One region of the Metabacillus sediminis genome, then DNA from elsewhere that is predicted to be linked to it. Evidence: riboswitches for the same ligand, from Rfam matches in the RefSeq annotation. Region 1 holds a riboswitch; the other holds the start of a gene.
The links. A riboswitch is a leader RNA that binds a small molecule or an ion and turns the genes downstream of it on or off. The one in region 1 is predicted to bind cobalamin.
Positions count from the first base shown of each region.

Region 2: another riboswitch for cobalamin. It lies ahead of WCV65_RS05745 (ribonucleoside-diphosphate reductase subunit alpha); the one in region 1 lies ahead of WCV65_RS08445 (ABC transporter substrate-binding protein).

Region 1 is NZ_CP147407.1:1,586,305-1,595,864, reverse strand. Features, by position in the region: gene WCV65_RS08450 (iron ABC transporter permease) at 1-457, opposite strand, end outside; gene WCV65_RS08445 (ABC transporter substrate-binding protein) at 420-1,391, opposite strand; cobalamin riboswitch at 1,575-1,759, opposite strand; gene WCV65_RS08440 (NUDIX hydrolase) at 1,865-2,482, opposite strand; gene WCV65_RS08435 (protein YkpC) at 2,773-2,904, shown strand; gene WCV65_RS08430 (hypothetical protein) at 3,021-3,554, opposite strand; gene WCV65_RS08425 (ABC-F family ATP-binding cassette domain-containing protein) at 3,626-5,332, opposite strand; gene WCV65_RS08420 (TetR family transcriptional regulator C-terminal domain-containing protein) at 5,601-6,191, opposite strand; gene WCV65_RS08415 (hypothetical protein) at 6,277-6,828, shown strand; gene WCV65_RS08410 (GNAT family N-acetyltransferase) at 6,863-7,729, opposite strand; gene WCV65_RS08405 (GNAT family protein) at 7,844-8,386, shown strand; gene gntK (gluconokinase) at 8,458-9,560, opposite strand, start outside.
Region 2 is NZ_CP147407.1:1,062,932-1,072,491, reverse strand. Features, by position in the region: gene nhaC (Na+/H+ antiporter NhaC) at 745-2,130, shown strand; gene WCV65_RS05770 (GNAT family N-acetyltransferase) at 2,291-3,076, shown strand; gene WCV65_RS05765 (ABC transporter permease) at 3,260-4,240, opposite strand; gene WCV65_RS05760 (ABC transporter ATP-binding protein) at 4,233-5,147, opposite strand; gene WCV65_RS05755 (SGNH/GDSL hydrolase family protein) at 5,144-5,944, opposite strand; gene dat (D-amino-acid transaminase) at 6,096-6,953, opposite strand; cobalamin riboswitch at 7,150-7,330, shown strand; gene WCV65_RS05745 (ribonucleoside-diphosphate reductase subunit alpha) at 7,444-9,560, shown strand, end outside.

The DNA.
Region 1 (9,560 bases):
TCCTCTGGGCGAGATAAGCAAATCCAAGGACACCAAACATGGTCAGAAATCCGGAAGCGATGCTGACGATTGGCAGGGAAAAACTGCCGAACGCCTGGAATCCAAAATAAATAACACTAACTGCTCCGAGAGATGCACCCGAGGAAACTCCGAGTGTATAAGGATCGGCTAGCGGATTTCTCAGCAGCCCCTGAAAAGCGGCACCTGATAAAGCAAGTGCCGCCCCTACAAGGCCTGCGAGGAGAACACGCGGAATACGAATCGACATTAATATATTTTCATTTGCCTCAGAAGCCGCATTTCCGCCTAATAGAACAGAAACAATTTCAGCTGGAGAAATAGCTGCAGTACCAATAGAAACGGCAGCTAAAAAGGCGACCGCTAAAAAAAGGATCGCCAAAGTATATTGAAAGATACGGTTATTTTGTAAAAACGTCCGGATAGATTGAGTGCGCAAGTTCTTCTACTCCTTCAATTAAACGCGGACCCGGTCTTGTAACTTTATCCGAATGCACGTCAAAAACTGCTTTATTTTTGATTGCGGCAACACTCTCCCAGCCTTTCCGGCTCATCACCTGTTTAATGGGATCCGGACTATAATAGCCATAGGTCGTCACAATGGTATCTGGATTCAATTTAACAATTGCTTCTTCGGTCATTTTCGGCCATCCGCTTTGTGCTGCCGCAGCATTTTCAGCTCCGACCGTCGTTAATATGTCATTAAGGAACGTGTCTTTGCCTGCTGTATAGATTTCGGGTGAAGGAGAAACCTCTACGAACACCCTTTTTCTTCGATCATCCGGGATGCTCGCTGCTTTTTCTTCGATATTGGCAAGATCCTTTTTCATTCCATCAATCATTTTCTCAGACTTCTCACCTTCTCCCGTTGCCTTCCCGATCATTTCCATAGACTCATAAACTTCTTCGAAACTTTGTGCCTCATTGACCACCACTACATCAATTCCTGCATCCTTCAGCTGTTTCAGTCCATCAGCGGAATTATGCGCCCCTGATTCATGTGCCAGCACCAAATCAGGCTGAAGGCCAATAATTTTCTCAACATTAAAATCCATTCCGCCGACTTTTTCTTTCCTAAGAGCTTCTTCCGGATAGTTATCGTTATCGGTTACGCCAACAACTTTATCTCCCAAACCCATAGAAAAGATAATTTCCGTATTGCTCGGAATTAGAGAAACAATTTTCTTCGGCTCATCTTCAATTGTCACTTCTGAATTGGATGCATCTTTTATTATAATTGGAAATTCTGTTTTGTTTTCCTGTGATGCCTGCTGTTCCTTTGTTTTCTCAGGTGCTGCAGAATCAGATGCGCAGCCTCCTAAGACGCCCGCTGTCAAAAGCAGCGCTGTTAAAGCAGATAAGTACTTATTCATTTTTTTATCCCCCGTAATCATTCTTCAATTGCGTTGCCGTCACCAGCTCAAGCTTGGCTGGATTTCCTGAAAAACAAAAAACACCTCCCTGGCAAAAGGAGATGACGGTTCATGTTATGTAGACTGCATAAGCCAATAAGAGACTTTCCTGTCAACGTTAACACCATCCTATCCTCGTAGGTATGCGGTGACGAGGTGTGAGGCAGGTCTCCTGGCTCATGATCATCGCTCCCCGCTCCTTCCCATGCATTGCCGCACAGTGGATTAAGCAGGTCACTCCCATTTACAGTGGCGGGACCGCGCCGGAGTTAAACCGGCTTCCCTTTTAAGCTGACAAAAAAATCAGCACCTACACCTTATCGATATGAATATTTCGTACACGAAGTATTATACACAACCTTAAGCCTCATGTCAGTCGCTTTCTATTAACTTATGAAAAGGAAAAAGCAGCAGACAGCTGCTTTTCACAGTCGTTAATCAAAGTACACCTGTTTTTCTGCATCCCATCCATACTCAAACAAAATTCTAATCTGGCTTTCTGTAATTCTGCCAACAGAAAGTTCAGGAAGTTCATCCAGTCCAAAAAAACCTGCATCCAATGTCTCAAAACCAGTTGTGAGCTTGCCCCCTATTTCTTCACACAAAAAGAAAAGCTTATAAATATGATAGGCTCCAGGCGGATGAGGATGGCACTTCTTGTCCATCACCGCAATCAGCCTTACTGGCTTAACTTCTAACCCAGACTCCTCAAATGCCTCCTTTGCTGCATTTTCCGAAGGACTTACCCCGATATCCGCCCATCCTCCAGGCAGGGACCAGCGACCATCCATCATCTCCCGAACGAGAAGGATCTTGTTGTCTCTAAAAACAACTGCTCTAACATCCACTTTAGGCGTCTGATAGCCTGTTTCGTTTGCGAACAATTCTGGAAGCTTTTCCATCGGCACTTCGGTATATTGGGCCATAATCTCCTGACTCAGCTCCCTCAGACGCTCAAACCGCTCTATATCAAATTGGTCCTTTGAATAAGCAAGACCCGCCTGTGAAAGAGACTGAATCTCCTTTGCCCATGTTACCCACTTTGGCTCCATGATTCTCCTCCTATCCCTATCCTCTATTTGCATTGTATCCTATGTAAGGATGACATGCATAGACACGGCTTTTGATGAAGGGCTTAGCGGAATATCTCATCACCAAACCATTTCTCTCGTTGAGTAATTTTTATAGATTGAGTAACCGCCTTCTTATGGGACCTAGTTTCAGTTCGGAACAGGTATATTTCCCCATTTTTCAAAAAGAAGAGGTTTATCCCTTTCCAAACAGCTTGTCCCCGCTTTATATTGGTGAAGGATTTTCTATTAATGAGCGGAGGGTTCAAAAGATGAGAGATATGGGCAGAAGAATAGTGATTAGTCTGGTGCTGGCAGGGATTATACTGGGGGGAATGAGTGTATCGTTTGCCAATTTGCCGGACGAAGATCAGCGGGAAGAAAATTTAATTGTCCGCCCTTAAGTCGGTTCTCAAACTAAAAAGAGCAGCCGGGATCCTGATCCCGAACTGCCTTCTTCCTTTAAGTTAACGTAACAAACAGGCTGCACTGACAGATACCCGCTTTTTCTTACTTTCCATTATATAATCCCTTTTGAATCCTTTGGCCCCTGTTCAAGAAGGGGATCATTCTGGATGATAAGATGGGCTGTTTTTTTGGGCTCATCAATGGTTTCGTGTATTTTCTGTGCTCCGGATTTCCACTCAATGTTAACCTGGCCGTCTGCGTATTCCCGTTCCTTCGCTGTGTTTTCAGTGCAGTCTACCCAGATGGACGTGTCGAATAAATGGTGAAGTGTATTTTTCAGCAAAAATGCACCGCTTATAATAACGATATCTAGCTCTTTATGAAGCTTTGCTTTATTAATAGCCGTCTTTCCTTTACAATAGGGCATGGATTGTTCGTACCAGCTTTTGGCCGGATTTTCAGGATCAATATCCACCGGCTCCTCCGTTAATTCCTCTAAATGAACGAGAATCCCCTGTTTTACAAGTTCCCCCTGAAGTACCCGGGCCTGTGTCTCAAATCCTGATCCGGCCGTTCCGCTAACCGCAATGATCACCGGTTTTTGATTTGGTAAAATTCCCATCACCCGTTCGACAATTGTTTCCATATTCATCCCCCGCTATTTTCGGACATGCTTATTGAATCGATTGTACCATTAGGATCGAACAATGTCTTACTTCACCTATTGTTTAGGTCTTTTTTTCTGCTCATAAGCAGATTAAAGCTATTATCGAGCTCTGCATACTCCGGATCTCCCGGCTGCAGCAGGCTTAGCTTCCCAAGTACGGCAGAAAGTTCGGTCTCAAGAATCAGAAGCTGTTCCTTATCATCCTGGGATTCGTTTAAAGAATCTTTTTTCTCCCATTCATTTAAAGTCATTTCATATCTGCGAATTACCTGATCCTCTTCGATGACCAGCAGACAATCAGAGAGCTTCTCCAAAAAGTAATAATCATGGGAGACAATGAGTAATGTCCCAGAAAACAGACGGAGTGTTTCCTCCAGCTGCTCTCTTGACGGAAGATCGAGGTGATTAGTCGGTTCATCTAAAATAAGCATATCAAGTTCCTGCAAAAGGAGCCCGATTAATTTCACCTTTGTTCTTTGTCCAAGACTGAGCTCTTCAATTTTTCGGTCCATCATCTCCGCTAATCCCAGATGGGCACTCATGTCCATTGCCCGGCTTATTAGATCCCGTTCCGTTAAACCGAGGGCTTGAATCGGAGTCAAATTTGCGTTTAAGTCTTCTACCTCCTGGCTCAAATAGCCGATTTTAAGAGAATGGCTGAACCATATTCGGCCTTCAGAGAGCTCCTCTTTTCCTAATAAAATGTTTAGAAAAGTCGTTTTTCCGCTTCCATTCGGTCCGATTAGTGCTGCTCTTTCTCCATGTTTCAAATAAAAGTGACTTTGATGAAACAGCGTTCTTGAACCAAATGCTTTTGCCGCTCCAGTCCCTTCAAGAACTCGTTTCCCGCGCTTTTGGGAAGCAGAAAAATCAAAATAAACGCTCGTATCTTCTTTAGGCTTTTCTACTTTATTCTTTTCCATTTCGGCATTCAGCCGTTTCATTTTGGATCGGATTTGGATGTCCATTTTCTTTGCTTTCACTCTTTGAGTTTCTTTATAGCCCATAGGAAGCTTCTCATTCGTCTTGCTCTTGGTGGAATCCCTGTGAGCCTTCTCGGACCAGCTCTTTAAGTTCTCCATCTGGCCTTCAATCCGTTTTTTATATCGCTGCTGCTTTTCATAATCCCTCTCTTGAATCTCAAACCTGCGCTGCTTCTCTTTCCTGTAAACTGAGTAGTTCCCCTCATAGGAAATGAGCTTTCCATCGTCGAGCTCTTCAATTCTCGTTACGGTTTGATCAAGAAAATAACGATCATGAGAAATAATCAGGACCGTCCCGCTGAATTGCTGCAGTTCTGACGTCAGCCATTTGATTCCCCGCAGATCCATATGATTCGTCGGTTCATCCAGGATAAGCAAATCCGGATTCCCTTGAAGCACATTGGTCAACGCGACCTTTAATTTTTCTCCGCCGCTTAAATGCCGCCTTTCACGATGCCCTTCCAGTGAACCAATTCCGAGCATTTTTGCGGATTTCAGCCATTCCTTAGAATGCTCCTGAACCTTTAAACTATCATCCGTATAATCAACAGACTGCTGCAGATAACCGATTTTTACTTTTTTGCTGAATCCATCTATATAGCCTTCATCCATTGGGAGGATACCGGCAAGAATTTTTGCAAACGTTGTTTTTCCCGTCCCGTTGTACCCGGCAAGACCAATCCTGTCCCCCAAAGCTATATCTAAATCTAAACCCATTAAAACATCCCGTTCTCCAAAGCTTTTATTTATATTTCTTATTTTCATCAATAGCATACGCAGCACATCCCACTCTTTTTTGAATACAAAAAAACCTCTTAGGAACCTGAAGAGGATGACGAATGCCGTATTCAAAAAAAGCCTATGCCAAAAACACTTTTGACGGCTTTTGAATGAAAAATGGGCGCACGAATCCTACTCTCTTTTGGTTCCTTTTTATTAAAGAAACGTCAGAAAATAAGATTACAGCTTCATTGGCCCAAATTCATTCCCTTCTGCAAATAGTACATTTAGTATATTCAGAAATTACTTTAACTGTCAACCATCATTTACAAAGAGATTGCAAATGATGGCGGACAACTCTGCTCATTTTTCTAGGACTGCACTCATCCGGTCTGATCACACCATGAATAGCTAATCCATCAATTAAAGCAAACAGACGCTCAATCTCTATTTCTGGATCCAGGTTTTCCTTTGCCAAACCTAATGTCATTAGCCCTGTAATGATCAGGGTAACTCCTCTTTTTATTTCATCATATAATTCAGCGCTATGCGGAGCCAGCTCACGGTCAGTAAAAGCTTTTGCGATAAACGCAAACCAAACCTCCGTTTCCGTTCTCCTTTCATCATTCAGCGGAAGGGCTTCTTCCAGCAGCATGGCCATATCTTCCATATGGTCACCTGAAAATACAGCTCCTTCTGCTCTTTTTCTTATTTTTTCTGATATAAACTTCATCGTAAACACAATCAATTCTGATTGAGTGGAAAAATAATGCCGCATCGATCCTGGTGAAAGACCGGCTTCTTTTGCCACATTCCGGACTGAAACCTGCTCCATTCCATCTCTCGCAACAATTCTCCATACTGCTTCGGCTATTTTTTCTTTTTGTTTTTCATGATCTACAAATTTAGGCATAGTTCAAGTTTATCACATATTGCCTTTTTAATACAGTTGTGTTAATATGTTTTTAACACACATGTACGAAAAAGGAGAATGATTCATGATTGGCTGGCTTATTATAGGATGCGAAATTGGATTCTGGATCTTTGTAATCGCAGGGTTGGGTGCACGGTATTTGCTTCGAATGAAAAAAACCGGAGCAGTATTGCTTCTATGTACACCTGTCATTGATCTGATTTTAATTGCTGCGGCGGTAATCGATTTAAGCTCTGGAAAAGAAGCTGAATTTGTACACGCAATTGCAGCCATTTATATTGGCTCAACGATTGCTTTCGGACATAAAATGATTCAATGGGCAGACGTTCGCTTCGCTCACCGATATGCCGGCGGTCCGGCACCGGTGAAACCTGCGAAGCTTGGCAAAGAGCATGCTAAAAATGAGCGATTAGGCTGGTACCGGCATCTATTAGCATGGACAATAGGCTGCGGTCTGCTAATTGGAATGATCGTAATGATTGGCGATGGTTCCAGAACGGCTGAACTTCTAAACGCCATTCGCTACTGGTCTTTAATTTTAGCTGCAGATTTTGTCTATAGCTTTAGCTATACGCTATGGCCTAGAAAAGGAAAGGAATCAGAGTTTTCCAGCTAACACACTCTATGAATTCGCAAAAAACCAGCAGATTTTACTCTGCTGGTTTTTTCGGTCTTTCTTCAAATAGGATTTTCACAACGTCCTGAACCGGCTTATAGCCGATTTCTCTGTAGATCTTGTTGGATGTCGGATTAGCCAAATCTGTAAATAGACTGGTTGTCTCATATCCACTATTAAGCATTTGTTCGGTAAGGACCGTCACACAGTCTGTTGCATACCCCTTTTTTCGATGGACGGGAGGTGTGTATACATAGTTAATGTTTACATTTGTTTTCGTCGGGCGCGACCAATTAGCCATCGATACGATGCTGCCTTCCGTAACCCAGCCGTATAAACTTTTCTTTCGTATTAATTCGTCTGCTTTTTCATCGGCTTCAAACATGGAAGCATGCTCCCCTACTTCTTCACAAAAGTCAAAAACCCACTGGCTGATTAACGGGCGGTGTTCGGCAGTCAAGAGCATCATGTTACCGGTGTTTGCTGCCGGTTTTTCAATATGTTCAAGCTTATGTAAACGCTGATTCATGAAAAGCCGGGCTGATTTTCCGGTTAGGCCGGCGATCCTTTTAGCCAGAATTTCGGTTATCCGCTTTTCTCCAAGAAGCCCTGGAACAGATCGGTAAACCTGGGCAATTCTCTTTCCGGCAAGCAAAAGGTCTTCTTCCTCTAAGCTGGATTTTGCCGCGACGAGCACCTGTTTAGGATGGGTTTGAAGAAGGACCACAATGGGCTCCCCGTCTTTCCGGATCATGCTCATATGTATAGGCTGCAGGCTGGAGGATTGTTTGTCCAGCAGGATGCCCAGAGCAACGTTGTTTTCGATTTCCTGTGTTTCCAGGAAGGATAATGCTGCTTTTTTAAAAAAATCAATATCATAGTATGCTTGAATATCAATCATTATGGTCACCTCGATTCCTTATTGATTCTATACGAATATTGGATTTCCTTCAAAAATAAAGGAAATCCGTTTAAAAAGACGAATAACTTCCTTATTGTGAAAGGAGGATTCTATATGATACGTTTAGAACCGTTTACTATGGGGGATGCCGCGGAACTGATTGAATGGATTCCGTCTGCAGAGTTTCTGATGCAGTGGGGAGGTCCGGAATTTTTATTTCCCTTGACATTTGAACAGATCGAGGGATATGTACATGGATCTGATCAAAGAGTGTTTAAAGCAGTCGAAGAAGAGTCAGGTGCTGCAGCCGGTCATATCTGCCTTTCAAAGATTGACCTGAAAAATGAATCCTGCCGCATCAGCCGTGTTCTCATTAATCCGGCCACGAGAGGACAGGGCTATGGTTTTACTCTTGTTCAGCAAGCGCTGAATTTTGCTTTTCTTGAGTTGAATGTTCATAGGGTTACTCTTGGTGTATTTGATTTTAACAAGGCAGCGATAGCTTGCTATAAAAAAGCAGGTTTTACCATTGAAGGTCACTTTAAAGACTCCCGAAAAATGAAAGATTCATTCTGGAGTATAAATGAAATGGCGATATTAAAGCACGAGTGGGAAGAAGTTCGTTCAATTACCGGTGAAAGCAGCTTAATAAAGTAATCCTGGATCTATATGAGAAAATTCAACCCGCTAAAAAGCCGGCCTGTATTTCACCTTCAGGCCGGCTTTTTTTATTTCGCGCTTTCCGGCAATTCCTTCTTACCATACTTCGTTTGGAAAGCAGCAATTTCTTCAAATTCTGTTTCGTACAACCGGGCTAAACGGATGTAGATCGGGATGATTTCCTTGTACACTTCTGATGTTTCCTGATTTGGAAGCAGTCGGATGTTGGAGCTGACGAACCGCTTCGCAGCCGTTAAGCTGTCAATTTCACCAAGGGCATACATGCCGAGAATGACTGCGCCAAGGCAGGAGCTTTCATAGCTCTCTGGAATGAGAACCTCCTGGTCCAGCACATCAGCGAGCATCTGGCGCCAAAATTCAGATTGAGCGAAGCCTCCTGTTGCGTGAATTTTTTCCGGAATTCCAATCAGTTCTTTCAGTGCAAGCAGGACCGTATAAAGGTTGTAATTGATCCCTTCAAGAACAGCCCTGATCATGTGTTCTTTTTTATGGTGAAGCCCAAGGCCGAAAAATGCTCCTCTTGCATGAGCATTCCAAATCGGCGCCCGTTCCCCTGCCAAATACGGATGGAAAATCAGTCCTTCTGCTCCCGGCCTGATTTCCGCTGCGATATCAGTCAAATATGTATAGGGATCCTGTCCCAGTCTTTCCGCCGTTTCCACTTCAGAATGGCAGAGTTCATCTTTCATCCATTGGAAAATCATTCCTCCATTATTCACAGGACCGCCAATGACCCAGTGCTCTTCTGTCAGCGCATAGCAAAAGATCCGCCCCTTCGGATCCGTAACCGGACGGTTTGCAACAGCCCGGATGGCCCCGCTTGTACCGATAGTGAGAGCAACGGCACCAGGATCAATGGCATTGACCCCTAAGTTGGACAGAACGCCGTCACTTGCGCCTACTATGAACGGGATGGCTGCAGGCAGCCCCGTTTCAGCAGCTGCTTCAGAATGGAATCCTTGTATCTGGAAAGTGGTCGGGACGAGTTTTGAAAGCTTGTCCTCAGTAATTCCGGCAATTTCCATCGCCCCCCTATCCCAGTCCTTCTTTTCAAGGTTAAACAAGCCTGTAGCAGAAGCAATTGAATGATCGATTATGTATTCACCGAAAAAGCGGAAAAAAACGTATTCTTTAATTGAAATGAATTTAG
Region 2 (9,560 bases), 520 kb from region 1:
TTCAGATATCGGTCACTTCTCACTGGATATCGCCCACTCACTCATTTATCGGACTTTCACTCTCACAAATCGGACGCTTGCTGCTCGTTATCGGACGCTCACGTTCAGTTATCGGACACTTACCGCTGAATATCGACCACTCGCTCATTTATCGGACTTTCATTCTCAGATATCGGTCACTCGCGGCTCGTTATCGGACGCTCACGTTCAGATATCGGACTCTTCCCATCAGTTATCGCCCACTCGCTCATTTATCGGACTTTTACTCACAGATATTGGTCACTCACTGCTCGTTATCGGACTCTCAGTTTCAGTTATCGGACACTTACCGCTGAATATCGACCACTCGCTCATTTATCGGACATTCACTCTCAGATATCGGTCACTCGCTGCTCGTCATCGGACGATCACGTTCAGATATCGGAGACTTCCCATTAGATATCGCCCACTCGCTCATTTATCGGACTTTCACTCTCACATATCGGTCACTCACTGCTCGTTATCGGACGCTAACGTTCAGATATCGGACACTTCCCATCGGATATCGCCCACTCGCTCATTTATCGGACCATCACCCCGGTTACCGTCCGCTCCCCTCTTACTTCAAACCTGGAACCATCCGTACCAAATTCTCATTTTTCATACTATTTCCCTATCCATTGACATATATTGATTGCTTGGTATAATACTTTTACACACAAAAGCGTAGAAGCGTTTAAGTGAAAAAGAAGGAGTGCAGCAATTATGGATTTTGATTTTATTCGATTTAGAACTTCATTATTAATTTTAGCCGCTATGCTGGGGACGATTTTCACGTGTCTCTTCTATATAAAAACAGAGCCGCACCTTCCTTTAATTCTTTGCCTGATTTTTCTTGCCCTATTTGGAAAAGCGAAGGGCCAAAAATGGAGCTCGCTTGAAAAAGGGATGGTCAGCGGGATTCAGTACGGGATTCAACCGATTATTATTTTGGCTTTAATCGGCATGCTGATCGCTGCCTGGATGTTCAGCGGAACAATTCCAACGGTCATACACTTTTCTCTGTCTGTGATTCAGCCTCAGTTCCTTCTAATTACGGGCCTGATCAGCTGTATGATTGTTTCCATGCTCGTCGGAAGCAGTTTTACCACGGTCAGTACGGTAGGAGTTGCTCTGATGGGAATTGCGGCAGCTGCCGGGATTCCATTAGAGTGGGCTGCCGGCGCCGTTATTTGCGGAGCCTGTTTCGGGGATAAGATGTCGCCTATGTCTGATACAACAAACTTTGCGGCTGGAGTGGCTGAAATTTCGATTATTGAGCATATCCGCCATATGATGAAAACGACTATACCGGCTATTTTGCTGACAGCCGTTATTTTCTTCATAATGGGACGGTCGATCACCATAGATCCTGCTGGAGCCGGTGAAATGAAAGAAATTATGAAGGCTATTTCCGGTGCAGTCAGCACAGGATGGTTTACCTTGCTTTCACCTGTTATCGTCGTTGCGCTGGCTATGCTCAAAAAACCAATCATTCCAACACTGATTATCGGACTGGCAACAGCCGGTTTTACAGGTATTTTAGCCGGCAATGGCGACTTCGCCCAGTTTATGAGCATCCTTCAAAATGGAACCAAATTCGAAGTGGCGAACGAACAGGCAGCATCGATTTTAAACCGCGGCGGACTTCAATCCATGATGTGGTCCATCTCACTCATCATGATTGCATTTGCTCTCGGCGGTTTAATGGAAAAACTCGGTGTGATCCAGTCCTTAATGAACGGTCTAATTAAAAAAGTGAAGTCCCGCGGACAGCTGATTGCTTCGACCGCCGCGTCCTCCATCAGTGTCAATTTTTCAACAGGAGAGCAGTACATGTCTATTCTGATTCCCGGTCAATCACTTAAACCGATGTACGGGAAACTGGGGATACCGAATAGGTACCTGTCAAGAACGCTGGAAGATGCAGGAACACTCGTGAACCCGCTTGTCCCTTGGGGTGTCAGCGGAGCGTTCTTTGCACAGTCACTAGGTGTTGATGTGGTTCACTACATTCCGTTTGCATTCTTTTTGTACCTGTCTCCTATTTTTTCAATTTTGTACGGGTTTCTTCCAAATAAAAAAGCCGATTCGATCAATTTGGCCGCTTAATCGAAAAAGAAGCATGCCGTTTGGCTGCTTCTTTTTAAATGGACAGTCTGTTACTCTGTTGTCTGGCTCCTTTATTTACTTTTCAAATTTCAAGACTTTCCATCCTTTTACATTACGCTATACAATAATTTGGATGGAAAAATAAAATCAGAGGTGCTATGTGATTAACCTGCAAGAAGTATTAAAACTTGATTTCGCTAACTTAGAAACGTTCACAACACGAAAAGAAACTGCATGGGGCTCGCTGTTTTTGAATGAAAATGAGCCGAACTATTATGATGCTAATCATGCACACATCAGCAAGGAGTGTCTGGACCCGGCGCTTTTGGCAGATGAAGTTATACGCTTTTATCAATCCAGGAACATCATCCCAAGATTTTATCTGTATCAGCTTGAAAACCAGCTATCTTTAATTACGGAACTGAAAGCAAAAGGGTTTCAATATGAAGAGTTGATCAGCCCTGTTCAATTATGGACGGGACATGTTACTGAAAAAGTGAAGGGACGGCATGTAACGATTGAAAAAGTAAATCAAGGCAATTTGAGCGAAGCCCTTCAAATTCAGGGCAGCATAAAGGAATTCGGCGGGAAGGAAGTCATTGAAAAGATATTCAAAAAACAATTCAGTCATCCCTCCTTTACCCATTATCTTCTTCGTTATGATGGAAAAGCGTGCGGGGCTGCCTGTATGTTTGAAGAAAAAAATCAGGCCCGTGTAGAAAGTGTCGCCACGCTTCAGTCATTCAGAGGAAAAGGATTGATTGGTGATTTACTATCCTTTATTCAAGAAGAAGCTGTGAGAAAACATATCGATAAACTTTGGGTACTTCCAATCAATGAAAGGGTTGAAAATGTTTATAGCCGCTATGGCTTTGAGACCATTGCCGCAATGAAAACGGGGCATGCATTCTTAGGAGGAAAGAATATAAAAGAGATTCAAAGTTAGGAGGATCAAAAAAAGGAGGCTGTTTAAAAAAGCCTCCTGAAAGGATATGTTTGAACACCACCCCCGGACGCTGTGTGAGCACTCCGGGGATTTCGTTTTTTAAATAGGTATACTCAAGGCTGATCGGAGTGGAAGGTGCGAGACTCTGTGCTGAGAGCAGCTGGACAGCCTCTTTTTTTAGTTTTAATAAACATCCTTTCTCGTAAAAAAGAAAAAGGAAACGACCAGTGCCGCAGCGGCCCAAATTGTCAGTACCGTCATCGAAAATCCAAGCGTCATACCGTTGATCGGCGGCGCCATGCCGCTAATATAATCGGTCAGCCTTAAGTTCACCATAAAAAGGTATTTGGCTGAATCCCATGCTGATACCATATTAGCAAGGATGGCTCCCGCTATAAGAAGGGAGAGCATGACACCCATGACGGAGGCGGTACTTTTCATCACGGAGGAAAGGGCAAAGGTGAGCGTGCCGACAACCACCGCAACAAACCAGACAAGACCGAAGTCCATGAGGAGGTACTGCCAAAGGCTCATCATTTGTACCTGACTCGTATCAAGCTGGCCGCCGTTTACCGTAAATCCGGTTAACACAGGTAAATTCCACCCGGTATAGCCTAAGGCGACTCCTGAAACGAGATACGTTAAGAATCCAACAGACAGGACAATAAACGAGATGGATAAAAGAAGCGTAATATATTTGCTTAAAAGGATTTTCCACCTTTTAACCGGCCTAGTCAGCAGCAGCTTGATTGTTCCGTTTGTATGCTCCGATGAAACGATGTCACTTGCAATGACCATCACCATCAGGGGCAAAAGCAAATCAATCGAATTTTCAGCGAATATTTTCATAAAGGTCGGAGCACCTGGGGCTGATGGATTGGTATCATGGTCCAGGTAATACTGCTGCTGATTGACCCGGATTTGCATAAATTCTTTCCACTCACCCGAAATGCCGCCTGAGCTCAGCCTGTTTTGCGTATTAATAATCTCCTGCTGCACCTGAGTCCGCCAGTCTTCAGTTCCCGCTTCTTTGACTGATTCTTCATGTTTCTTTACTTGGGCATATGTAAACAGCGCCGCCAGTACGGCAATGATGCCCATAATAATAAACAGCCTCTTTTTGCGGACAATCTTAATCATTTCGTTGTAGACCAGATTAATCAATGGTTTCACCTTCTGTCAGTTCAATGAAGAGGTCTTCCAGTGTTGGAAGCTTTATTTCGATTCCTTTTACACTTACACCTTCGTTGACGAGCTTTTGATTCCAAACGGCGATCTGACTTTCGTCATTTGCAGTTATAAGCGTTCCGTCCTTCTCTGCAAGAATCGCCGTTTCCTGTCCGAGCAGCTCCTTCGCTTTTGAAAGGGGCTCAGCATGCCAGATTACTCGCTCTTTTTCTGTCAGCAAGGCCGTAACGGTGTCAACACGGAGAACCTTTCCTTTCGACATAATGGCTACCCGGTCGCACATTAATTGGATTTCACTGAGCAGATGGGAAGAAACAAGAACGGTTAATCCCTCCTTCTCTGCAAGATACCGGATAAATTCGCGCATTTCCCGAATTCCCATCGGATCTAGACCGTTTGTCGGTTCATCTAAGATGAGAACTTTGGGACGGCTAAGGAGCGCCTGGGCAATCCCAAGTCTTTGCCTCATCCCGAGCGAATACGTACTGACCCGGTCATCAATGCGGTGCTCGAGCCGGACAAGATGGACAACTTCATCAATCCGCTCCTTTTTCAAACCCGGAATCATCCGTTTGAAATACTCAAGATTTTCCCGCCCGCTTAAATACGTATAAAGCTCCGGATTTTCAACGATGCAGCCGATATTCCGGATGGCTTTTGTATACTGCTTTTCCAAGTCATATCCGCATATGGTGATCTTGCCTGATGTCGGTTTAATCAACCCGACCAGCATACGGATAGTCGTCGTTTTACCAGCTCCGTTCGGACCTAAAAATCCGAATACTTCCCCTTTTTGAAGCTCAAAACTTAGCCCTTTAATAATTTCCTTTTTTTTGATCCTTTTCTTTAGACCCGTTACAGAGAGCGTCACATTTTCTGTCATTTTTTCTTCCCCTCCTCACTGAAGATGATGAGCGAGGACAGCCGCTCTCCTATTAGCTTATACCCCTCTTCATTAGGATGAAATTTATCACTGTACAGATAGTCATTCACGTTCTGTTCAAACAAATCAAAGGTTGGCACCAAAATGGTTTTCTTATATTTTGCCGCTTCATTAGCGGTATAAAAATTCCACTCTCGGACAATGCCGGAGGTTACTGAGCGATTGGAAAGATCATTAAACGGGTTATAAAGCCCAATGTAAAAGATCGTCGCATCAGGATTGATGGTACGGATTTGCTTAAAAATTCCCCCAAGTCTTTTGATGAAAGCCGTTCTTGTCTGTTCAACCGTCTTGGTCGAAAGGTCGTTCATCACCTGTCCGCCCGCAAAAAGATCATTTCCCCCGATGGTCATTACAATGGCATCGGCCTTACTGATTTGGCGCTGTATTTCTGCCTGCTTCAGCTGCTTGTCCAGCCCGGACGATGTCTGTCCGCTGATAGATAAATTAGAGAGCTGGAACTTCTGCTCTGACTTGCCTCGCAGATGATCCATTAAATACCCGACATATCCTTTCCCGCTTCCGTCGCCAATCCCTCTTGTAAGAGAATCGCCAAGCCCAACGACAAGATACTCACCATCCTGCTTGACCGGCTTTGGATCAGATGTTTTGGTGATCATTTTTGCAGGAGGATCAGGCTGCTGAAAAAATTGGCTGTTCACCGTGTATCCTAAACCGCCTATCCACAATATGCTTGCGGCTAATGAAATTCCCGCTATCAGTTTTACACTTTTCATTTCAATGGTTTGCACCTTTCAGTGAGATTCTTTTATTGTACCTTAAATCTTTGGAAAAGCTTACAACTGCACTTTCATCAATGTGCTGCTCATAATAAAACCCGGGAATGCGTATTGAACAGCATTCCCGGGTTTTAAATGGTATTACTGCTTATAAAACGCCGTCCTTTTTCCGGTCGGGAAGCAAATCCCGGAACGCTTTTTGAATCGACAGGGTGACCGGTCCCGGCTTTCCTTTGCTGTAGGATTTGCCGTCAATTTTTACAATCGGCATAACTTCGATCGTTGTAGAGGAGATAAAGGCTTCCTCATACTGATCGAGTTCGGATGCCTGAATTTCTCTTTCCACTGTATTTACCCCGGCATTTCTGCATGCTTCCAATATTTTAAGGCGTGTGATCCCGTTCAAAATGAAGTGATTGGAGGGATGCGTATAAACCGTTCCATCCTTAACTGCATAAAAATTTGTTGAGCTTCCTTCTGTGACAATACCGTCCCGCACAAAAATGGTTTCAAATTTTCCTGCGTCCGCAGCTTCCTGTTTCGCCATCACATTCCACAGAAGATTCAGGCTTTTAATGTCGCATCGTTTCCAGCGCATATCCTCCGCTGTGATGACCTCAACGCCGGTTTTTTGAAGCTCTTCCGGACGTTTCGATGGAATCGGATAGGCTACCAGCTGAGCTGGAATATCTGATCCGGGAAAAAGATGATTTCTTGGGCTGACCCCTCTTGTCACCTGCATATAGATTCCGCCGTCCCATACCTGATTCACTGACACCAATTCTCTTATTCTGTCTTTAAGCTCCGTCAAACTGTAAGGAAGAGAGATTTTGATTTCACCTGCACTTCTTTCGAGTCTCTGAAGGTGTTCATCCATTGTAAAAATTTCTCCCTCATACACGCGGATCACTTCGTATACACCGTCTCCAAACTGATACCCTCTGTCTTCAATATCTACTTTTGCCTGCCCTCTATCAATCAGTTTCGTATTCATCAGGATTTTCATTGTGCACCTCTAACGTTTAGGATTTGTTCTTATCATTACAAACGGTGGGCCGCGCTGTTGTCAAGCACATCCGAATAAATAAAAAAGAATATTTTTGACGGTAAATAGTTGAAATCTGCATTCTTGTCCTATAATATGTATCTATACTAAACACAAGATATAGAATACAAACAAAAAACAAACTACTATATATTGATTATATTCCACAGCAAACGGTGCTAAGATTAGCTTAAAAGGGAATCCGGTGAGATACCGGAACTGTCCCCGCAACTGTAAGTGTGACGAAATGGGCATACCACTGTACGGCTTCGTACGGGAAGGGCTCAAAGTAGGAGGAAGCACAAGTCAGGAGACCTGCCGATGCTGGATATGTTTCGCTTTTCCCGGGGATTGGGAAGATGAAACGGTGGAAATAAAAGATCCTCTTTTATTCTATCGTTTGATCCGCTCAATTGCCAAGAGCGGATTTTTTATTTTCCCTTGGAGGAGGATGGCTATGACAACCGATACGATGACGATGATTACCAATGAAAAAGGCATAAAAGGGCCGTTTGACGAACATGACTTTACTCAATGGATTCAGGAAGCCGGGACGGACTTCCCCCACCTTGATTTGCATCACTTTACAGAGAGATTAAAAGAATTGATTGCATCCAGAGATACATATACAGAAAAACAAATAAAAAACCTAAGCATATTAGAAGGCTTGGCCAATATATCCGAGCTTGAGCCGGATTGGACATACTTCTGTGCCCGTCTGTATTTGGATCAGCTCTATGCTGAAGCGGCCAAAAGCAGGGGCTATGAAAAAAGAGAGCAGTACGGATCATTTCTTGAATTAGTCGATAAGCTTCATAGCATCGGCATTTACGGAGATCTGATTCCGCAAGTCTATAGCCCAAAAGAAATCAGCGAGCTGGGCGAGATAATCGATCCGGACCGCGATCTGCTCTTCACCTATATTGGACTCCGGACACTTGCTGACCGCTACATTGCCCGCGACTACAGCAAAAATGTGATGGAGCTTCCTCAGGAACGGTTTATGATCATTGCAATGACCCTGATGGCAAAAGAGCCGGCGGAGCACAGGATCCACCTCGTAAAAGAAGCATACTGGGCGCTGAGCAATCTTTATATGACGGTTGCGACTCCTACTCTATCAAATGCAGGGAAATCCGTCGGTCAGCTGTCCAGCTGCTTTATCGATACAATTGACGACAGTTTGCAGGGGATTTTTGACAGCAACACAGACATTGCGAATCTTTCGAAAAGCGGCGGCGGCATCGGTGTCTATCTTGGGAAAATCCGCAGCCGCGGCAGTGATATCCGCGGATTCAAAGGCGTTTCCTCCGGTGTGCTTCCGTGGATGAAGCAGCTCAACAATACGGCGGTCAGCGTGGATCAGCTTGGCCAAAGAAAAGGCGCGATTGCGGTTTACCTGGATGTATGGCACAAGGACATTTTCTCATTCCTTGATTCAAAACTGAACAATGGAGATGAGCGTCTCCGCACCCATGACTTGTTCACGGGCGTCTGTCTGCCGGATCTTTTCATGGAACAGGTCGAGGAACGCGGTGACTGGTATTTATTCGACCCGCATGAGGTAAGAAAAACACTCGGCTACAGCCTGGAGGATTTTTTTGACGAGAAAAAAGGCAGCGGCAGCTTCCGGGAAAAATATTGGGAATGTGTCCGCCACTCTGATTTGGCGAAGGAAATCATTCCGGCGATCGATATTATGAAACGCATTATGATCAGCCAGCTGGAATCCGGAACACCGTTTATGTTCTACCGGGATGAAGTGAACCGGATGAATGCCAATGCACATGCTGGAATGGTATATTGTACCAATCTTTGTACAGAAATCACCCAAAACCAAAGCGCTACCACGATGGATGAACAATATACAGAGGATGGAAAAATCATTACGGTGAAAACACCCGGGGATTTTGTTGTCTGCAATCTCTCTTCCATCAGCCTTGCTAAAGCAGTTAGAGAGGATGTGCTTGAACGCCTTGTCCCGATCCAGGTTCGAATGCTTGATAACGTTATCGATTTAAACGAAATACCCGTTCTGCAGGCGAAGCTCACCAATTCGAAATACCGCGCAATCGGACTCGGAACCTTTGGCTGGCATCACCTTCTAGCTCTTGAAGGGATTAAGTGGGAAAGTGAGGAAGCGGTACAGTACGCCGATAAGCTATATGAGAAAATTTCCTTTTTGACCATTCAGGCGAGCTCGGAGCTGGCGAAGGAAAAAGGATCTTATCCGGCATTTGAAGGGTCCGGCTGGGAAACAGGCACTTATTTTGAGAACCGAGGCTACCGTTCTGAAGAATGGCAGGAACTGCAGCAGCAAATCGCTGAAAACGGCATGCGGAACGGCTATCTGATGGCCGTCGCACCAAATGCATCCACCTCCATCATTGCCGGCAGCACAGCAAGTATTGATCCGATTTTTCAAAAGGTTTATTCGGAAGAAAAGAAAGACTACAAGATTCCGGTGACGGCCCCTGATTTGAGCCCGGAAACGACCTGGTATTATAAATCCGCCTATTTCACGGATCAGCATTGGAGCATTGAACAGAATGCGGCGAGACAGCGCCA